DNA from 3 places in the Caballeronia sp. GAWG1-5s-s genome. Region 2 is predicted to be linked to each of the others. Evidence: predicted binding sites of a transcription regulator. Region 2 holds the regulator's gene; each other region holds the start of a gene.
What was found. The regulator LexA, encoded in region 2, represses DNA repair genes until DNA is damaged. The targets are predictions, from matches to a motif close to ACTGTATNNNNATACAGT.

Region 1 (7,215 bases), on a different contig from region 2:
GACGAGCTGCATGCCGAGGATCTGGTTCGCGTACTCGCGAACCTGCTCGATCGACTTCGCGACCTTCACGCCGCCGCCCTTGCCACGGCCGCCCGCGTGAATCTGCGCCTTGACGACCCAGACCGGGCCGCCCAGCTCTTCCGCGGCCTTGACCGCATCATCCACCGAGAACACGGGTTTGCCGCGCGGGACCGCGACGCCGAATTTCCGCAGGATTTCCTTACCCTGGTACTCGTGAATCTTCATGCGTGATTCCTTCAGTCTGAGAGTTGGAGTGAACTTCTTCGATTTCGAATTGCTTGAACCGCTGATTGTTTGATTCTTGTCCGGTTGCCGGGAGCGTTCCGCGTTGGGAACGCGCGCGCGTCAGGTGTCCGGCTTTTCGCGTTCCGCCTGGCCACGATCTTCCGCCCGCGATGGCTCATGGCCGAACCAGCGCGGATAGTATTCGCGCACGGCCGGGCCGTCGAAGCGCAGCGCGTGGCAGCGGCCGAGCTGGAACGGCGGCTGAGCCGACGTCGCCTCGGCTCCGCCTTGCGCGAAAGGACTGCCGCTCTCGATGGACCACACTTCGCCGGAGAACGCCTGGATAGCGGCGGTCGGCAACACGGCGCACAGCTCGGTGAGATGCGTGCAGCCCGCCGTTCCGCGCAGGCGCGCGCCGGCTTCGCGACGAAAGTTCTGGAGCAGATTGAGTCCGATGAGCGCGCGATACGCGGAATTCGACTCGGCGCACAACGCCGCATAAGGCGCCCATTCGGAAGACGCCTCGGCGTTGACGATGGTGAGCTTGCGGTCGATGGTGATGCGCAGCCAGAGTTCATGGATCGGCAGGCCTTGCGGCCGGACGCCCGCCGCGAGCGGAAAGTCGCGGGGCTTGTCATCGGTTAGACAGGCTTCGATGTCCCACAGGCCGTCGTCCCGCTCGAACGCTTCCAGCCGAATCGCGCGACGATGGCGCAACTGTCGGGAAACGGGCGGAGAAAGAGGCATGGGACCAAAGCCGGAACGGGGAAACCGTTGAATTTTAGCATAGCAAGTATTTCGGGCCGTGCATGCGCCTGATGATTGGCGGATGCCGGCGCACGGCGCGTGGCGTGGCGTGCAGGGTGCGTCAATCGTCGCTTGGCTCGTCGATCCAGTCTTCGTCGCCGCCTTTCAGTATTTTTCCGATGGTGCTGGCCGAAAAACCGCGCGCCGCGAGAAAGCGAGCCTGTTTTCCACGCTCGGCGGGCGTCTCGGGCACGACGCCGTACTTCTTCTCCCATACGGCCTGAGCGCGCGCGGTTTCGGTTTGCGCGAGCTTGTCCGCCGTCTCGCCGATCAACGCCTCGCCCACCGCGTGCCGCTTCAATTCGTTGATGATCCGGCTGCCGCCCATGCGCGGCGCCCGACGATGAACGACGCTCTCCACGAAACGTTCGTTGGACAGCCAGCCGTCGCGCTCCAGGCTGTCGAGCGTGTTTTCGAGCGAGTCGGCTTCCTGCACGTACGGACGCAGTTTGCGCGACAGCTCCGCACGGCTGTATTCGCGGCGCGAAAGGTAGGCCAATGCGCGGCCTTTCAGCGAGCGTTGAGGCCGTCTTGGGTTGTTCGCGTCCGGTGCCTTGCGCGCTCGTTCGGTCGAGCGGCTGTACGCCGGGTCTGATGGTGGTTCGGGCGCGCACTGCTCGAATGGCTCGAACGGATCGGCGTCTTCGAAGGGATTGGAGAAGGGATCGGCGCTGTCGTCCGGTAAGCGGGCCTCTTTCGGCGGCTTGGGCGGCGCGTCGAGCTTCTGGACGGGTTGCGTCGTGGCCTGAGCGAGAAGCGAGCGCGCCTGCGCGAGACGCGCGGCGCGGTCGGGGTCTTGCGCCGCGAATGGCTCACGTGCGGCGCGTGCTGGCGCGCCCGGATTCGCATCGAGCGTCGGGTTTGCGGTCTTTGGCGACTTGGCAGCCGAGCGCGGCGACTGGACCGTCGCGAATGTTTCCGTTGCCGGTGCCCGCTCGGGTTCCTTTACGAGCCCTCGCGCCGCTCCAGATACACCGCGCGCCGGCGCGAATGGCTTCGCGTCGGCGCGTGATGTAGTGCTTCGAGTGGACCAGCGTGATTTCGTCGCTACGGCGCGCCGCTCGCTACTGCGCTCGTAACGGTCGATGCCATTGGCGTGATCGGCCGACTCACCGACGCCGCGCGCAGAAGACTCGAACGCAGCATCGTCGCCCGATTCGCCCGCGCCGTCAGACCGGCCCGCACGGCCCCGCCGAACATCGGCGCTGCCAGCCTTCGATCCGAACCGGCGCTTGAACATCGACGGTGCGGCGCGACGCTTATTCGTCGTCCGCGACTGCTGCGCCCGCGGCGACGCCATCTGCCAGCGCGGCCACACCCAGCGATTCGCGTATCTTGTTCTCGATCTCGCGTGCAATGTCCGGGTTCTCGCGCAGGAATTCCCGCGCGTTGTCCTTGCCCTGACCGATGCGATCGCCGTTATAGCTGTACCACGCGCCCGCCTTGTCGACGAGCTTGGCCTGCACGCCCAGATCGATGATTTCGCCCTGACGCGAAATGCCCTCGCCATACAGAATGTCGAAGATGGCTTCGCGGAACGGCGGCGACACCTTGTTCTTCACCACCTTCACGCGCGTTTCGTTGCCGATGACTTCGTCGTTCTTCTTGATGGACCCGATACGGCGAATGTCCAGACGCACCGACGAATAGAACTTCAGCGCGTTACCGCCCGTGGTGGTTTCCGGGTTGCCGAACATCACGCCGATCTTCATGCGGATCTGGTTGATGAAGATCACGAGGCAGTTCGTGCGCTTGATGGTACCGGTGAGCTTGCGCAGCGCCTGCGACATCAGGCGAGCTTGCAGACCCGGCAGCGAGTCGCCCATTTCGCCTTCGATTTCCGCCTTCGGCACGAGCGCCGCGACGGAGTCGATCACGATCATGTCGATGGAACCCGAGCGCACCAGCGCGTCCGCGATTTCCAGCGCCTGTTCGCCCGTGTCCGGCTGCGAGATAAGCAGTTCCTGCACGTTCACGCCGAGCTTCTGCGCGTATTGCACGTCGAGCGCGTGTTCCGCGTCGATGAATGCCGCCGTGCCGCCGATCTTCTGCATTTCGGCGATCACCTGCAGCGTGAGCGTGGTCTTGCCCGACGATTCCGGACCGTAGATCTCGACGACGCGGCCGCGCGGCAGTCCGCCCACGCCGAGCGCGATATCCAGTCCGAGCGAGCCGGTGGACACCACCTGAATGTCTTCGACCGCCTCGCCCGCGCCGAGCCGCATGATCGACCCTTTGCCGAATTGCTTCTCGATCTGCGAGAGCGCGGCAGCGAGGGCCTTGCTTTTTTCCGCAGTCATGCCAGCCGGGCCTTTCTTGCTTTCTTCCATGAATCGTCCTTTGCTATGATGAACGGCGTCTGAGGCTTGTGCTTACGGGCTGTGATGCGGATTCCGCATACTTTCGCCCGCTTTTCGCACAGATGCAGACACTGTATAAAAAAACAGTAGTTTTTGCAAGCCCGATTGCGGCGACGTGGCGTTTTTCCACGTCGCCCGAACCGCGCAAAAACCGCACAACACCCTGGAGACCGCCGCGCCGGGCGAAATGCGGTGCCGGCAATGCGCTACCGCGCATCAGGCGCACAGACGATGCGAATCCTCATTGCCGAAGACGACAGCATACTCGCGGACGGCCTCGTCCGATCACTCCGCCAATCGGGATACGCCGTCGACCATGTGAAGCATGGCGTCGAGGCGGACACCGCGCTGACGCTTCAACCGTTCGACCTGCTGATTCTCGATCTCGGGCTGCCGCTCATGCCCGGCCTCGAAGTGTTGCGCCGGCTGCGCGCGCGCAATTCGCAGATGCCCGTGCTGATCCTGACCGCCGCCGACAGCGTCGACGAGCGCGTGAAGGGCCTCGATCTCGGCGCCGACGACTATATGGCCAAGCCCTTCGCGCTCAACGAGCTCGAAGCGCGGGTGCGCGCGCTCACGCGGCGCGGCGCGGGCGGCGGGCCGACGGTCGTCAAGCATGGTTCGCTGTCGTTCGATCAGGTGGGACGCATCGCGCATATCGGCGATCAGGTAATCGACTTGTCGGCGCGCGAGCTGGGCGTGCTCGAAGTGCTGCTGCAGCGGACCGGGCGCCTCGTGTCGAAGGAACAGCTCGTCAATCACTTGTGCGAATGGGGCGAAGAAGTCAGCAACAACGCGATCGAGGTTTACGTCCACCGGCTGCGCAAGAAGATCGAGCCGAGCGGCGCGCGCATCATCACCGTGCGCGGGCTCGGCTACACGCTCGAAAAAGCGTCGAGCGGCGTAACCGGGCCGGGCGCGAGCGCGCCGTTGCCGGGTCATCACTGAGCCGGCAACGCATGGCCTCGCCCGTTTCCAGCGAACGCGCAGACGAGCCGGCGCGCACGCCGCCCTCGTCCGCGACCGCAGCCAACGCAGCCACGGCCGATTCCGACGCGCTGCGCGACGCGCGCTACGCCAATCCCTTCGCCCCGCAGGACGAGCTGGAACCGGACAGCGAGACGCATCCGCGCTCGCTCTTCGGCGAGATTCTCGACTGGATGCTCGCGCCGCTTCTGCTGCTCTGGCCGATGAGCATCGCGGTGACCTATCTGGTCGCGAAGTCCATCGCGAACGGACCGTTCGACCGCGCGCTCGAAGCGGATGCCTATGTCATCGCGCGTCAGATCCAGCCGGTCAACGGCGTCGCGGAACTGCGCCTGCCCGACGCGACGCGTGATTTTCTGCGCGCCGACAACGTCGACAGCGTGTTCTTTCAGGTGCTCGGCACGCGCGGCGAGCTGGTCGGCGGCGACCGCGACATGCCCTTGCCGCACGAAGACGACCGGCCGCAGCCGGGCGTCGTGGAGTTTCGAGACGACGTGCTGCGCGGCAACGATATTCGCGTCGCCTACACGACCGTGGACCTCCCCGCACTCGACGCCCAGAACGCGCAGCCGGTGCTCGTGCAAGTGGCCGAAACGCTCGACAAGCGAAGCCAGCTCGCCAACGACATCATCAAGGGCGTGATCCTGCCTCAGTTCGTGATCTTGCCGCTCGCCATCGTGCTCGTCTGGTTCGGGCTGTCGCGCGGGCTCGCGCCGCTGCATGCGCTGCAATCGAATATCCGCGCTCGCCGCCCCGACGATCTCTCGCCGCTCGAAGCCGGCCGCGCGCCGCCCGAGATCGCGCCGCTCGTCGCGTCGTTCAACGATCTGCTGACGCGACTCGAACAGAACATGGAGTTCCAGAAGCGCTTTATCGCCGATGCCGCGCATCAAATGAAAACGCCGCTCGCCGGCCTGCGCATGCAGGCGGAACTCGCGCTGCGGCAGGACGTGTCGAACGAAGTGCAGCGTTCGCTCGAACAGATTGCGACCAGTTCGGAACACGCCGCGCGGCTCGTTACGCAACTGCTCGCGCTGGCCCGCGCGGAAAATCGCGCGAACGGGCAGATCTTCTCGCACGTCGAGTTGACGGATCTCGCGCGCCTCGCCGTGCGCGACTGGGTGCAGGCGGCGCTCGCCAAGCGCATGGACATCGGCTACGAGGAGCCGCCGTATCCGGTCGAAGTGGAAGGCAACGCGGTGATGTTGCGCGAGATGCTCTCCAATCTGATCGACAACGCGATCCGCTACACGCCGACCGGCGGGCGCATCACCGTGCGCGTGCGGGCCGACGACACGAATCTCGATCTCGTGCATCTGGAAGTGGAAGACACCGGCCTCGGCATTCCGCCGGCCGAACGCGAGCGCGTGGTGGAGCGGTTCTATCGCATTCTCGGCCGCGAAGGCGATGGAAGCGGCCTCGGCCTTGCCATCGTCAAGGAGATCGCGACGATTCACGGCGGCACGCTCGCCATCGAGGATCACGTCTATCAGGAAGCGCCGCGGCTCGCCGGAACGCTGGTTCGCGTCAGCTTGCAGCGGGTTTATCCTGCCCGGGACAAACCCTGAGCGCGCATCCTGACACATGCCGATGAATCAGCGCGATACGCGCGGTTTGCCTGCCGATCTCAGCGCTTTATCGACCAGTAGCAGAATTTCAACGGTCCGCCCACGCCAAGAACCCAAATAGCCCGAGTCAGAACGCCGTAAGTTTTCGTTCCAATAATCCTTGCACCGGCGCCGCGCGTGCGGCCCGATGGAATCGGGAATCAGACGGAAAACCTAAGGAGACGATTCATGGCAACGGTCGAAGGGCGCATTTCGCACGCGCCGATGACGAACGAGGAGCGGAAGGTCATCTTCGCCTCGTCGCTCGGCACCGTGTTCGAGTGGTACGACTTTTATCTCGCGGGCTCGCTTGCGATCTACATCAGCAAGACGTTCTTTTCGGGCGTCAACCCGACGGCCGGCTTCATCTTCACCTTGCTGGGCTTCGCGGCGGGCTTCGCCGTGCGTCCGTTCGGCGCGATCGTGTTCGGGCGGCTCGGCGACATGGTCGGCCGCAAGTACACGTTTCTGGTGACGATCGTCATCATGGGTCTTTCCACGTTTCTGATCGGCTTTTTGCCCGGCTATGCGACCATCGGCATCGCCGCGCCGATCATCTTCATCGCGATGCGCCTGTTGCAAGGGCTCGCGCTCGGCGGCGAGTATGGCGGCGCCGCGACGTACGTGGCCGAACACGCGCCCGCCAACAAGCGCGGCGCGTGGACCGCGTGGATTCAGACGACCGCGACGCTCGGCCTCTTCATCTCCCTGATCGTGATTCTGGCCGTACGCACGGCGACCGGCGAAGAGCAGTTCGGCGCGTGGGCGTGGCGCGTGCCCTTCCTCGTGTCGATCCTGCTGCTCGCGGTGTCGGTCTGGATTCGCATGAAACTGCACGAATCGCCGGTGTTCGAGCGCATCAAGTCCGAAGGCAAGACGTCGAAGGCGCCGCTCACGGAAGCGTTCGGCGAATGGAAGAACCTGAAGATCGTGCTGCTCGCGCTGTTCGGTCTGACGGCGGGCCAGGCGGTGGTGTGGTACACGGGCCAGTTCTACTCGCTCTTCTTCCTCACGCAGACGCTGAAGGTGGACGGCACGAGCGCGAACATCATGGTGGCGGTCGCGCTGCTCATCGGCACGCCGTTCTTCGTGTTCTTCGGATCGCTGTCGGATCGCATCGGGCGCAAGCCGATCATCATGGCGGGCTGCCTGATCGCGGCGCTGACCTTCTTCCCGCTCTTCAAGGCGCTGGCGCACTACACGAACCC
Region 2 (7,215 bases):
GCGCATCCGCCTTGTTTTCGAGCCGCGCGAATTCGAGCAGCGACGGCACGAGCGCGTCCATGCGCGCGCCCGCGATGCCGAAGTAGCGGCCGAAGACGACGAGGTTCTCGCGTACGCTGAAGTCGGGATCGAGATTATCGAACTGCGGCACGACGCCGACGCGTTCGCGGGCGAAACGCGCGCGCGACGGCACAGGTTCGCCGACGAGCCGAATATTTCCGTGATCGGGCGACGTCATGCCGAGCAGCATCCTGAGCGTTGTCGTCTTGCCCGCGCCGTTCGGCCCGAGCAGGCCGAAGCATTCGCCGGGACGCACGTCGAACGAGAGGCCGTCGACGACGTTCTTCGCGCCGTAGCTTTTTATGACTTCGCTGAAATCGATGGCGGGCGCGCCGGCTGATTCCGGGGCGTGCTCGCGCGTGGTGCGCTGTGTCATGCGTTTTGTGCCGGGGAAAGTCCAGCGAGCTAGTGTAATCGAATGCACCGGCGCGGCGCTTGTGCGGGCAGAAGCGGTGCGCCGGGAGAGTCGTGCGTGCATGCCGAAAGCCGCGAAGCCTTGTGCGACGGGCTTCGTCGCAATCTGGCACGCGGCCAGCTAGTCATGAGTCCAACGTGGCGCGGGTTCGGCGCGCTACTGCGTGAAGTTAGCGTTTTCCATCGTTGCCACGTCCGGCGCGGCACAGGATCATGAAGTTACGCCGCAGTCAATCTGCGATGCGGCAGGGAGGCATCATGACAAGCTATAGAAAGATTCTGCTGTGCTACGACGGTTCCAGAGAGGGCCGCAAGGCGTTGCGACAGGGCGCGAATCTCGCGCTCGACCTCAACGCGGAAACGCACGTGCTCGCGGTGGTCGACATGCGGTCGAGCATCGCGCAGAGCGCCGGATTGCTGACCGATATGGCCTGCGGGCGCTTCGAAGACGCGGCGCGCGATATCTTGCAGGAAGGCGTCGAGTGGCTGCGCGAGCGTGGCCTGTCGGCGCAGGGGCATTTCGCGTTCGGCCATCCGATCGACGAAATCGCCGCGCTGGCCGACAGCCTCAAGGTCGATCTCGTCGTCGTGGGGCACCGCTGCCGGAGCGGGCTCGCTCGTTGGTGGATGGGCGCGGGCAACACGCCTTTGCTGGATCGCGTGTCGTGCAGCATTCTGGTTGCCGTCTGTCAGGCAGGCGAATCGGCGGAAGCGGAAGATGCCGCTGCGTATGCCGCGAAGCCTGCGAAGGCCGAAGCGGGCGCCTGAGCGTGGATGGCTGGCGGCGCACGTCAGCCGTTGAGATTGACGGCGACGAGCTTCCATGACACCAGCCCGCTGCGGTGAAATATGGCGGAATAGCGGGCGTCGCCTGCGCCGTGCTGGTACGTCACGACGAACGTGTTGATGCTGCGATAGCCGGCCGTCGTCTGCGGCGGTTGCGGAGCCGGATTCGATGCGCTCACGGACACGCTCGCCGGCGCCGACGCATTTGCATCGGCCTGGCCGGCCGCGGGCGGACGTTCGCCGGGATTGCCGCGCGGCGGTATGCCGTTCAGGATCGCGGCGACTCCGTCCGGCGTCGCGTATGAATCCACGAGCGGGCCGACCAGCGCCGCGCCGATCATCGCGCCGATGATCGCGAGCGGGTTGCCGCTCTTCTGCACATCGATGCGCCGCGTGAGCAGCGCGGCGATCTGATCCTTCAAGCTCGCGCGCAACGCGGGGAAATCGACGTATTGGTTGACCGTTTGGGCGTCTCGCGCGTCGGCCGCGCGCTTGACGCGGTCCAGCACGATATACGGCGACGCATAGACGAAGCCCAGCGCCGCGACGAGCAATACGGCGGCGAGCGTGGCGACAATGAAACGAGCGGTGCGGGACATGCGACGGCCAAGCCTTCAGCGGAGGTCAATGCAGGATTGACCGCGCCGACGCACGACTAATTCCCCAACTCGCCGCCAGTTCACGCCACCGTGCCGCCCGTGAGACCGGCGCGCTCTTCGTCGATGCAGCGGTCGATCATGCGCGACACTTCGCCGATCTTGCCGACGAGGATCAACCGCGACTCGCTCCGGTACACGCGCACGGGCGTGCTCCGCGGCGGCTCCGCGTGAACCGTCTGCGTGAGCGACACGCGCGCGAACGCAGGCTGGCGAGACGGCAGTGCGGGCATGGAATAGAAGAGATCCGGCGCAGCTTCGGCCCGCGAAGGCGCCGCGGTGCCGCAAGGAATCAACGCACGCAGATGACGCAGACGGCCGAACTGGCGAAAGGGCAGCAAACGGGCAAAACGTTCCATCATGACTCTCCAGACGATAGGACGCACCGCGGCATGCCGCGAGCGGCTGCCGTCCGTGCTTGATGTACTCGAAACGCGCCGCGTCTTGCGTGGCGTGAAGAGGCGCTCAGCGACGCATGAACGCGCGCTGCCGCCGCTGACTAGAACTCGCCCGAGCGGATCAGGCCCACTGCAATGCCTTCCAGCGCGAAGTCTCCGCTGCCGGACCGCACGAAAATGTTCTCGTAGTCCGGGTTCTCCGCGATGAGCTCGACGCCGTCGGGACGTCGCTTCCAACGCTTGACCGTGACGTCGTCGCCGAGCCGCGCAACGACGATTTGTCCGTCCTTCGCCTCGGTGCGCTTCTGAACGGCGAGCAGGTCGCCGTCCAGAATGCCGGCGTCGCGCATCGACAAGCCGCGCACTTTCAGCAGATAGTCGGGCTTGCTCGAGAAGAGCGCGGGATCGCACGCGTAATGCTGCGAGATATGCTCCTGCGCGAGGATGGGACTGCCCGCTGCAACACGGCCCACGAGCGGCAGCGAGAGCTGCATGATGCTCGCATGCGGCAACGTGAACTGGTGCGGCACGTCTTCTGAACGTCCTGCGTCGCCAATCAGCCGGATGCCGCGCGACGACCCCGCCGCCAGTTCGATGACGCCCTTGCGCGCCAGTGCCCGCAGATGCTCTTCCGCAGAGTTCGCGGAGCTGAAGCCGAGCTCAGCGGCAATCTCCGCGCGGGTCGGCGGAAAGCCGGTGCGCTCGATTGCGCGCTGGAGCAGTTCGAAGACCTGCTGCTGACGCGCGGTAAGTTTTGAGGTTCTGGTCACTGGCTCGGGCCTCTCGTGCACTGTATGGATCAACAGATGACTGTATTTTTATACAGTATTCAGAGCTTTTCAAGCATTACTTTAAGTTCGGCTCGAAACCGCAACACGCTCCGACGTTCGGCCCTGCGGGACCGCCGGCGACTCGCTTTAGCAGCTTTCGATATAAAAGACTGAAAAACGATTATTTCTGTTCATATAGGCCCGCCGATAGACTGATTCCGTCAATTGGATAAGACGGAGAACGGGGAATGCAAAGCACGAAAGCGGGATTGGGGACCAGGGCACGCAAAGCGCTGACCGCGCTGGCGCTGACGGCGGCGGGCATCGGCGCGATGGTCGCGGCGAGCACGCAAGGCCACGCGCAGACGTCGTTTCTGAATGTGTCGTATGACCCGACGCGCGAGCTCTATCAGGACTTCAATCAGGCATTCGCCAAGAAGTGGAAAGCCGAAACCGGCGAGACCGTCACGTTCAAGCAGTCGCATGGCGGGTCGGGCGGACAGGCGCGCGCGGTCATCGACGGCCTGCAGGCGGATGTCGTCACACTCGCGCTCGCCTATGACATCGATGCGCTCGCGGGCAAGGGACTCGTGGCCGCGGACTGGCAGAAGCGGCTGCCGGATAACGCCTCGCCGTACACGTCGACGATCGTGTTCCTCGTACGCAAGGGCAACCCGAAGCACATCAAGGACTGGGACGATCTCACGAAGCCGGGCGTCTCCATCGTCACGCCGAACCCGAAAACGTCGGGCGGGGCGCGCTGGAACTATCTCGCCGCGTGGGCCTACGCGCAGCACAAGCCGGGCGGCAACGAGCAAACCGCGAAGGACTTCGTCGCAAAGCTGTACAAGAACGCGGGCGTGCTCGACTCCGGCGCGCGCGGCGCCACGACGAGCTTCGTGCAGCGCGGCCAGGGCGACGTGCTGATCGCGTGGGAGAACGAGGCGTTTCTGTCGCTGAAGGAGTTCGGTCCGGACAAGTTCGAGATCGTGGTGCCTTCGGTGAGCATTCTGGCCGAGCCGCCGGTCGCGGTGGTCGACAAGGTCGTCGACAAGCACGGCACGCGCAAGCTCGCCGAGGCGTATCTGAAGTATCTGTATAGCGACGAAGGCCAGCAGATCGCCGCGCGCAACTTCTATCGTCCGCGCTCGGACAAGGTGCCGGCCGACCTCACGAAGCAGTTCCCGAAGATCAAGCTCTACACCATCGACGACACGTTCGGCGGCTGGACCAAGGCGCAGAAGACGCATTTCGCGGATGGCGGCGTGTTCGATTCCATCTATCAGCCGCAATAAGAACCGCAATAACAGCCGCAGTAAGCGCAAAACGTAAGCAAACCGAAGCGGCGCGCCATGACGCCGCCGGTCACACAAGCATTCGATGACACGCGCTCCCCGGCGCACTGGAACAGGACGAAAGCAAGGATGACGACTTTCACTTTGCGCAAGCCGAGCGCGCTACCGGGCTTCGGCCTGACGCTCGGCATCACGCTCGCGTATCTGAGCCTCGTGGTGTTGATACCGCTCGCCGCCACGTTCGCGAAGACGGCGACGCTCGACTGGGCGCAGTTCGTCCGCGCGGTGACATCGCCGCGCGTGCTGGCGTCGTATCGGCTGACCTTCGGCGCGGCGCTCGGCGGGGCGCTCATCAACGCGGTGTTCGGCTTTCTGGTCGCGTGGGTGCTCGTGCGCTACACGTTTCCGATGAAGCGCATCGTGGATGCCATCGTCGATTTGCCGTTCGCGCTGCCGACTTCCGTCGCGGGCATCTCGCTCGCGGCCGTGTATGCGGGCAACGGCTGGATCGGGCAGTATCTCGCGCCGCTCGGCGTCAAGGTCGCGTTCACGCCGCTCGGCGTGCTCGTGGCGCTGACGTTCATCGGCTTGCCGTTCGTCGTGCGCACGGTGCAGCCGGTGCTCGAAGACTTCGAGCGCGAGCAGGAAGAAGCCGCCGCGTGCCTCGGCGCGACGCGCTGGCTGACGTTTCGCCGCGTCGTGTTGCCGTCGCTTTTCCCGGCGCTGCTGACGGGCTTCGCGCTGGCGTTCGCGCGCGCGCTGGGCGAATACGGCTCGGTGATTTTCATCGCGGGCAACGTGCCGATGAAGTCGGAAATCACGTCGCTTCTCATCATCACGAAGCTCGAACAGTATGACTATGCGGGCGCTACGGCGCTCGCCGTCGTCATGCTGTGCGTGTCGTTCCTGATGCTGCTCCTCATCAACACGCTGCAATGGTTCCTGCAACGGCGCACGAGCCGCACGGGCGCGATCCCTGCGCACGCCGCGCATGCCGCGTCCGCGCAAGGGAGCCACGCATGAGCACGCCCGACACCAAAGCCATCGCGATGAACACCGCTGCGCCGCGCGATGCCCGCACGCTCGATCCCGTCACCGAACCGCGCGCGGTGCGCTGGCTGCTCACGGGCACCGCGCTGCTGTTCCTCGCGCTCTTCCTCGTGGTGCCGCTCGTCGCGGTGTTCGCGCAAGCGTTCGCGAAGGGCATCGACTATTACTTCGAGTCGCTCAAAGACCCGGACGCGTGGTCTGCGATCAAGCTCACGTTGACGACGGCGGCGATTGCCGTGCCGCTCAACGTCGTGTTCGGCCTCGCGGCATCGTGGGCGATCGCGAAGTTCGACTTCCGCGGCAAGGCGCTGCTGACCACGCTCATCGACTTGCCGTTCTCGGTTTCGCCCGTGATTTCCGGCCTGATCTACGTGCTGATGTTCGGCGCGCAAGGCTGGTTCGGTCCGTGGCTCGCGGCGCACGACGTGCAGATCATCTTCGCGGTGCCGGGCATCGTGCTCGCGACCATCTTCGTGACGTTCCCGTTCGTCGCGCGCGAACTGATTCCGCTGATGCAAGCGCAAGGCAACGACGAGGAAGAAGCCGCGCATGTGCTGGGCGCTTCGGGCTGGCAGATCTTTCGCCGCGTGACGCTGCCGAACGTGAAGTGGGGCCTGCTGTATGGCGTGATTCTCTGCAATGCACGCGCGATGGGCGAGTTCGGCGCGGTTTCGGTGGTATCGGGCCACATTCGCGGACAGACCGACACGATGCCGCTGCACGTCGAGATCCTCTATAACGAATACAACTTTTCGGCCGCGTTCGCCGTGGCCTCGCTGCTCGCGTTGCTTGCGCTCGTGACGCTCGGGCTCAAGCTCGTCGCGGAACGCCGCATGTCGCAATCGCTCGCCGATGCAGGCGCCACGAATTAAGGCAAAGGACACATCATGAGCATCATCGTTCGCAATCTGCAAAAGCGCTTCGGCGATTTCACGGCGCTCGACAACGTCACGCTCGACTTCCCCGCAGGCGAACTCGTCGCGCTACTCGGGCCGTCGGGATGCGGCAAGACCACGCTGCTGCGCGTGATCGCAGGCCTCGAATTTGCCGATGCCGGCCAGGTCGTGCTCAACGGCGAAGACGTCGCGCAAGTGGGCGCGCGCGACCGGCAAGTGGGCTTCGTCTTCCAGCATTACGCGCTGTTCCGGCACATGACGGTGTTCGAAAACGTCGCGTTCGGTCTGCGCGTGAAGCCGCGCCGCGAGCGTCCGTCTGAAGCCGTGATCCGCGAGAAAGTGCACGAATTGCTGAAGCTCGTGCAACTGGACTGGCTCGCGCAGCGGTTTCCTTCCGAGCTCTCGGGCGGGCAGCGGCAACGCATTGCGCTTGCGCGCGCGCTCGCTGTCGAACCGAAAGTGCTGCTGCTCGACGAGCCGTTCGGCGCGCTCGATGCGAAGGTGCGCAAGGAACTGCGAAGCTGGCTGCGCCGCCTGCACGACGATCTGCATATCTCCACGCTCTTCGTCACGCACGATCAGGAAGAGGCGCTCGAAGTGGCGGATCGCATCGTCGTGATGAATCATGGTCGCGTGGAGCAGGTCGGCAGCCCGCAGGATGTGTACGATCATCCGCAGACATCGTTCGTGTATGAGTTTCTCGGCGCGGCGAATCGCCTTCAGGGTCATGTCGATGCAGGCGGCTTCGTCGCGGATGGCGCGGCGCAAGCCATCGCCGCGCAAGCGCACTTCAGCGGACGCGCGCTCGCTTACGTGCGGCCGCATGACCTCGCGTTGTACCGCGCCGACGATGCCGCGGGTCTCGCGCATCGCGACGGTATCGTGGTCGG
Region 3 (7,215 bases), on a different contig from region 2:
GACCGACGCCTGCCGCCGCGATATCCACGGAACCGGACAGCAGCGCGTCGTTGATGCTCGCGCCGCCGGAGAGCTTCGCCCAATCCACCTTGATATCGATGCCCTGCTTCTTGCCTTCCTGCTCGATGAACTTCTGGTCGCGCGCCACGTTCAGGAGCAGATAGACCACGCCATATTGCTCCGCAATGCGCAGGGTGCCTTCCGCGAAGGCGTTGCAAGTGCCGCCGAGCGAAAGCGCCAACGCGCAGACGAACGCGCGCAGCGCGCCCTTCCCTTTTCGAGAATGCATCGAAAAACCCCGTGTTTATAGGACTATTTGTGTTTCGGCTCAGAAAGGCGCATCGCCTTCGATGGTGGTGCGATACAGCTTGCGACGCTGATCGTCCGGCGTGCCCGCGGCCAAGTGCATGACCGAGCGGTTGTCCCAGAACACCATGTCATGGTCGCGCCAAACATGCCGATAGACGAATTCGGGCCGCACGCTGTGCGCGAAGATTTCGTCGAGCAATGCGCGGCTTTCATCTTCCGGCATATCGACGATGCGCGTGGTGAAGTGCTCGCTCACGAAGAGCGCCTGACGACCCGTCTCCGGATGCGTGCGCACGATGGGATGCACGACAGGCTTCACCTGCGCGATCTGCTCCGGTGTGAGATTCGGACGCCACGGACTGCGCTTTTGCAGCTCCGCATATTTCGCGAGATACGTGTGCTCCGCGAAACGCCCCTCGACCGCGTTCTTCAGATGCGCGGGCAACGTCTCCCACGCGAGATGCTGATTCGCGAACAGCGTGTCGCCGCCTGTCGATGGGAGCTCTTGCGCATGAAGCATCGAGCCGAGGCTCGGCTTCTCTTTGTATGAGAGATCCGAATGCCAGAAGTGGCCGGCGTCGCCGAGTCCAATAGGTTTGCCGTTCTCGATGATGTTCGACACCACGAGCACTTCGGGATAGCCGGCCAGTCCGAACTGGTGCAATACGTGAATCTGCAATGGCCCGAACCGCTTGCTGAAGGCGACCTGCTGCGCGGGTGTGATGCGCTGTTCGCGGAACACGAGCACGTGATAGTCGAGGTGAGCGCGATGAATGCGCGCGAAATCCTCAGTGGACAAGGGCTGCGACAGATCGAGCCCGATGACCTCTGCGCCCAGCGGGCCGTCGAAGGGACGAATGACGATATGTTGCTCGACGGCCTCGGCAGCGTCGTGAGTCGGCGAAAGAATGGTCACGGTGTAATGAAAAGCGGCGGACAGACGAATAATCTACGCCCGGCACGCGCGCGCGGCAACGAACGATGCGCGATTTGATTATCTGGCGCGATGCTAAGACCGGGAGAGGTCAGTCTTCGATAGCATCGAAAGGCAATTCGACCTGTACCGGCGCAACCGAAACGCCGGCTTCGTCAGCGGACTCCAGCGCGCTCACGCGCACGCCGAGCAGTCGCAGTCTTTTGTCGAGCACGATTCGTTTGAGGCACTCGGTCGCTGCGCGACGAATCTCGGATGCATCGGCCGTGGCGACCGGAATCGTCAAGTCGCGCGTGACGGTGCGAAAGTCGTCGAAACGCAGCTTGATGCCGACGGTGCGCCCCACGTAACCTTTGCGCGCGAGATCGTCCGCCACGCGCTTGCACAGGCCCGTGAATTCCGCCGAGAGCGTGGCGCGGTCGTGTTTAGGATGCAGGTCGCGCTCGAACGTGGTCTCGCGGCTCATGGACTTGGGCGTGGAACTGACGACGACAGGCCGCTCGTCCTGCCCTTGCGCGATGCGCGCGAGCCACGCCGCATAAGTCGGACCGAAGTGCGATTGCAGAAGGCCCAGGTCGGCGGCCGCGATATCGCCCACGGTCACGATGCCGAGCGCCGCGAGCTTGTCATTCGCCTTGGGCCCGATGCCGTTCACCTTGCGCGCGGCCAGCGGCCAGATGCGCGTGGGCAGGTCGTTCATCGTAAGAATGGTGAGACCGTCGGGCTTGTCCAGTTCCGAGCCGATCTTCGCGAGCAGCTTGTTCGGCGCGATGCAGATAGAACACGTGAGGCCGGTCGCTTCGCGCACCGCGTCTTTCATGCGCTGACCAATGTCCGCGGAATCGCCGGGCATGTCGGTGACGTCGATATAGATCTCGTCGATGCCGCGGTTCTCGATCTGCGTGGTGAATCCGGCTATCGCCGCTTTGAAGAGGCGCGAGTAATGCCGATAAGACTCGAAATCTGTCGGAAGAAGAATGGCGTCGGGCGCGAGCTGCGCCGCTTTCATCATGCCCATTGCGGAGAACACGCCAAACTTGCGCGCTTCGTACGTGGAGGTCGTCACGACGCCGCGGCCCGCGTAGTCGCGCAATCGCTTGAAACGGCGCGTGCCGTCCGCCAGCGTCTCGGGCGCGGCATTTCGGCCGCCACCGACCACCACCGGCTCGCCGCGCAGTTCCGGATAGCGCAGCAGCTCGACCGAGGCGAAAAACGCATCCATGTCGAGGTGCGCGATACGGCGCGGCAGCGTCTGCGAGGCGAACGAGGAAGGCAGTGAGGCGTCCATCGACGGCGAAAGGCGAGCGCAAAAGCAAGAGCAAGAGCGCTTAGGGCCGAAGTCGAAAATGGCTTACTGTACATCCATACAGTGATTTTCGCCAGCGGCCTTTCAGTGACGCTTCAGCGGCTACTCTGCCGCGCGCTTTTCCGCGAGTGCGCGGCGGCAGTCGTCGAAGACCTGCCGGACCACATCCGACTGATAGTTGAGGTCTTCGCTGTCGAGAATCTCCTCGACGGCATCGCGCGCCCAGTCGGCCTCGAGTATCGCGCAATGACGCGCGGCCAGATCGCGCGCGATGGCGGCGAGCTTCGCGACCGTCAGCCAGTCCGCGAGCCGTTCATGCCTGTCGAGCCACTTGTGCGCGGCCTGCACATGGAAAGCCGCCGCCGGCCAGTCTCCGTTCAGATAGAACGCGCCCAGACTGCCGCATGTCAGCCAGCACAGCAATTCGACGCGGTCCCGGGCACTCAGGGTACGAGGCACATCGTTCATGGCGGCGCTCACGAAGGACGTTTCGACGAGAGGTACGTCAGCGAATACGCTGCGTTCCGTATGAATTCCGTATGAAACAAGATAGCACGGGATGGTGCGCCGCGGCAGTGCCTTGCAAGAAAGGCATCGTGTGCTGACGAACGCATGAATCGTGGCTAAGAATTCCCTGCCTCCCGACGAAGGAGCATGTCAAAGGCGGTAACTTAGACCGCGCAAGCAGTGCGTGGCGCACCGGGATACCATGACGAGTCGAGCCGCGCGTGCCCGCCGCGGATCGCGTCCTCTTTCATCAGATCCCGACCGCATGCCCCAACACAAGCAGACCGTCCGTCCCCTCGTCATTGCCGCAGTGATGGCCTCGATGGCCATGGTGGCGATCGAAGCCACCATCGTTTCGACCGCCATGCCGCAGATCGCCACGCAGCTCGGCGGCCTCAATCTGTATAGCTGGGTGTTCTCGTCGTTCCTGCTGACGCAGACCGCGCTTACCGTCGTATTCGGCAAGCTCGCGGATCTTTACGGCCGCAAGCCCGCGATACTCGCCGGCATCGCCATCTTTCTCGTCGGCTCGATACTCGCGGGCTTCGCGTGGTCGATGCCCGCCATGATCGTCTTCCGCCTGATACAGGGCGTCGGCGCGGGCGCCATTCTGCCGGTTGCGCTGACGGTGGTCGGCGATCTCTATCCGGCACGGGAGCGCGGTAAGGTGCAAGGCTACCTCGCAAGCGTATGGGCCGTGTCCGCCGTGCTGGGGCCGATGGTCGGCGGCTTGCTCATCCGGCATCTTTCGTGGAGCTGGATCTTCTGGATCAACCTGCCGATCGGCGCGCTCGCCGCGCTGCTTTTCGTGCTCTTCCTGCATGAGGAGAAGCGCCACGAACGTCCGGCAATCGACCTTGCAGGCGCGTTGCTGTTCACGGCCGCCGTCGCTTCGCTGATGATGGCGCTCACCGATGCCAGCACCGCAAGCAGTGCGCGCGTCGGCGTGGAAGTCGCGATCTGCATCGTGGCGAGCGTGCTCTTCGTCATGCAGGAAAAGCGCGCCGCCGATCCGATGATCTCGTTCGGCTTATGGGCGCATCGCCCGATCGCGGCGGGCAACGCCGCGACGCTGCTCGCGGGCATGGCGTTGATGGGCTTGACCACCTTTCTGCCGATGTACGTGCAAGGCGTCATGCATCGCTCGCCGGTCGAAGCGGGCCTCACGCTCACGATGATGATGATCGGCTGGCCCAGCGGCGCCACCTTCACTTCACGCACCTTCAGCCGCATCGGGCTGCGCCGCTTGTTGATCGGCGGAACCGTCTTCATTCCGCTCGGCGCGATTCCGTTCGTGCTTCTCACGCCGCAGTCGAGTCCCGTGTGGGCCGGCGTCGGCTCCGCGGTGATGGGCTTCGGCATGGGCATACTGAGCGTATCGTGCCTCATCCTGATTCAGGAGATCGTCAAGCTGTCCGAGCGCGGGAGTGCCACTGCATCGAACCTCTTTGCCCGCAATCTCGGGAACACGCTCGGCGCGGCCGTGTTCGGCGCCGTGCAGAACTATGGGCTGGCTCATGCGAGCGGCGTGCCGGCGGTCAGCGCCGATCAATTGAAGCGCCTGTTATCGGCCGTGCCGGGCAACTTCGCGAGCAACGCGGAGATTCGCTTCGCGTTGCACCATGCGCTGCATCTGACCTTCACGTCGATGTTCGTGATCGCGCTGGGCGCGGTAATTTCGATGCTGTTCATGCCCGCGGTAGACATCGGTCGGGCTCGGCCTGCGGTGGGGACGGTCAGCGCCAACGACGCGCCGGAACGCGTCGGCATCGACGCCTGATCCGGCGTCGATGCTTAGCACACCCAGTCTCAATCTTGCGCCTGAATGAGCGGGCTGTCCTGCTTGTCTTTCGACACGCTCGCATCTCCGCTCTGGCTGCCCGGCGCGGCCGATTCGTCCGCCGCGATGGTCTGCGTGTTCATGCCTTGTTGCGACGTGGGCGCGCCGGTATCGGGCTTATAGTGCGGCGCAGGACCATAGCCGCTTGCGAGCGCGTAAGGCGCGGCAAGCGAGGCCGCGACGAGAACAATGCCGGTGACTTTGCTGATCATGGTTGTACTCCTGAGGGTTTCAGATGTCCACTTCATCGGCCAATGCACTGCCCTGCCAGCATGCGACCTTCCGAAATGTGCACGCAGTCTACGTGCGTGACTCGACCATGAAATCCCCCCAGAAGCGCGGATACGAATGGCGGAAGCGCCCTGAATGAAGCGCTTCGCGCACATCAATCAGACGTTGTCTTCCACCGCGATCGCCACGGCGCCCGCATTGATCGTCAAACGCGTGCGCTTTTGCAAAGGGTTCTGCGGCGCGGTGCCGTCCGCGTTCAGCCCCTTCACCTTGTTGTAGATCGCGACGAACTGCGTGGGCGTGACTGTCGCCGATGCATAGCCGATCGCATCGTGGTCCGCATACAGCATGTCCGGATTGTTCTGCCTGATGAACGCATCCAGTGCCGACGATGAAGTGATGAGCGATGCCAACGGCATGCCGGCTACATAGTTCGTCGCATCCTGAAAGAACGGGCGGCTGCTGACGCCCGCCGCCATGAGATCGACGAGCACAGGCGTGCCTGTCGCCGGATCGGGCACATCGCGCACGATGCCGGCCTGGAAAGCATGAAGATCGCCCGTGATGGCGATGAGATTCGTAATCCCTTGTGCCTTCACGAACGATGTGAGATCGGCCTTGTGCGATGGATACCCGTCCCATGCGTCGCAGTCCATCACGAACACGAGGTTGTCGGGCGCAGGCGCGATCGAACGCAGATCGAGCCACAGGCGATTCATCATCACTTCGTTGCCCCAGACCTTCCATATGGAGCTCGAGGCTTTCAGCGTGTCCTTCCACCATTGCGTCTGCACCGGGCCGAGCATGGACGGAATGCGCCCGAGACGCTGCGTATCCGCCGCCTCGAACTGCGCGAGCACCTGTTGCGGCACCGCGTACCGCGAGCCGACGAGATCGTTGCCGTTCACAGGATCATGTCCCAGCTTCTGCGCGACAGCCGCTTCGCTGACCACATGATCGTCGCGATAAAGCCGCTCGTCGGTCATGACGAGGTGAATCAGCGAGCCGAAGTGGAAGTCCCGGTAGATGCGAATGTTGTCGTAGCTGGCGTTGTTGAGGTCGAACGACACGTCGCCCCAATCCACCGGCAAATATTCCGCCCACGCCTGATTCGCATTGCGGCGTCGCGCTGTCTGCTGCACGTTCGCGTTCGTGTACGTCTGGTGGTCTTGCCAGCAATCGTCCGAGAACTCGTGATCGTCCCAGATGGCGATCACGGGAAAGCGCGCATGAACGGTCTGCAAGCGCGCGTCGCCGCGATACGTGCGATACAGCGTGCGGTAATCGGCGAGCGTGTTCGCATAGACGCCGCCGCCCGACATCGCCACGCCATCGGGCAAGGTGATCTGTGGGTGCGCCGGCTCGGCGGCGTTCTTTTCGTTCGGACTACCGACGGTCTCGTAGATATAGTCGCCCAGATGCACGACGAAATCGAGGTCGGTTTCCGCCGCGAGCAGCGTGAGCGCCTGCCAGTGGTTCACGCTCCAGTTCTGGCAGACGAACCACGCGAAGCGCAGTTGGGCAAGCGATTCGGTGGCCGCCGCTGCGGTGCGTGTCGTGCCTGTCGCGCTGATGTCACTGCCGGCAATGAAGCGGTAGTAATAGGTCGTCTTCGCGCTGAGACCCGTGACTTTGGCTCGCACCGTGAAATCGTAGTCGGGAATGGCGCTGAGGGGCACGCTCGCCGCGAGTTGCGAGAAGTCGGGACGCGTGGAGACTTGCAGCGTCAGGGCGATTGCCGCTTGCGAGGCGCTGCTCGCATTGGCGACGCAGCGCGTCCAGAACACGACGGACGTATCGCGCGGGTCGCCGCTCGCGACGCCCTGCGCGAACGCGTACACGCCCGACGGCGGTGGCGTGGTGCCGCCGCCCGCGCTGCTGCCGCCCTCGTCATCGCTCGAATGATGACAGGCCGCGAGCGTGCCGGACGCTGCCGCAACGGTATAGAACATGGACAACGACATAAAGCGGCGACGATCCATGACAGCCTCCAGGAAACGACGTGGCAGACAGACCATGCGCGCTCGATGTGTCGACTTCGAATCCGACCGGATAGCGGCTTACGGACGATGTGATGGCTTACACGCT

Region 1: recA (recombinase RecA) is a predicted target of LexA. The motif match lies at 3,484-3,501, and genes of this name have one in related genera.
Region 3: dinB (DNA polymerase IV) is a predicted target of LexA. The motif match lies at 2,597-2,614, and genes of this name have one in related genera.

The regions. Positions count from the first base shown of each region.
Region 1 covers NZ_JALQDC010000003.1:130,145-137,359, reverse strand. Annotated here, with positions in the region: gene sucC (ADP-forming succinate--CoA ligase subunit beta) at 1-246, opposite strand, end outside; gene NCR34_RS03100 (DUF2889 domain-containing protein) at 367-993, opposite strand; gene recX (recombination regulator RecX) at 1,115-1,552, opposite strand; gene recA (recombinase RecA) at 2,313-3,383, opposite strand; gene NCR34_RS03085 (response regulator transcription factor) at 3,645-4,361, shown strand; gene NCR34_RS03080 (sensor histidine kinase) at 4,373-5,968, shown strand; gene NCR34_RS03075 (MFS transporter) at 6,197-7,215, shown strand, end outside.
Region 2 covers NZ_JALQDC010000004.1:204,185-211,399, forward strand. Annotated here, with positions in the region: gene nodI (nodulation factor ABC transporter ATP-binding protein NodI) at 1-436, opposite strand, end outside; gene NCR34_RS06840 (universal stress protein) at 733-1,242, shown strand; gene NCR34_RS06845 (DUF2939 domain-containing protein) at 1,266-1,859, opposite strand; gene NCR34_RS06850 (hypothetical protein) at 1,940-2,275, opposite strand; gene lexA (transcriptional repressor LexA) at 2,416-3,084, opposite strand; gene NCR34_RS06860 (sulfate ABC transporter substrate-binding protein) at 3,333-4,379, shown strand; gene cysT (sulfate ABC transporter permease subunit CysT) at 4,509-5,402, shown strand; gene cysW (sulfate ABC transporter permease subunit CysW) at 5,399-6,301, shown strand; gene NCR34_RS06875 (sulfate/molybdate ABC transporter ATP-binding protein) at 6,317-7,215, shown strand, end outside.
Region 3 covers NZ_JALQDC010000025.1:14,744-21,958, forward strand. Annotated here, with positions in the region: gene NCR34_RS18825 (ABC transporter substrate-binding protein) at 1-289, opposite strand, end outside; gene NCR34_RS18830 (TauD/TfdA dioxygenase family protein) at 329-1,225, opposite strand; gene dinB (DNA polymerase IV) at 1,335-2,531, opposite strand; gene NCR34_RS18840 (hypothetical protein) at 2,652-3,017, opposite strand; gene NCR34_RS18845 (MDR family MFS transporter) at 3,259-4,836, shown strand; gene NCR34_RS18850 (hypothetical protein) at 4,866-5,108, opposite strand; gene NCR34_RS18855 (alkaline phosphatase D family protein) at 5,286-7,109, opposite strand.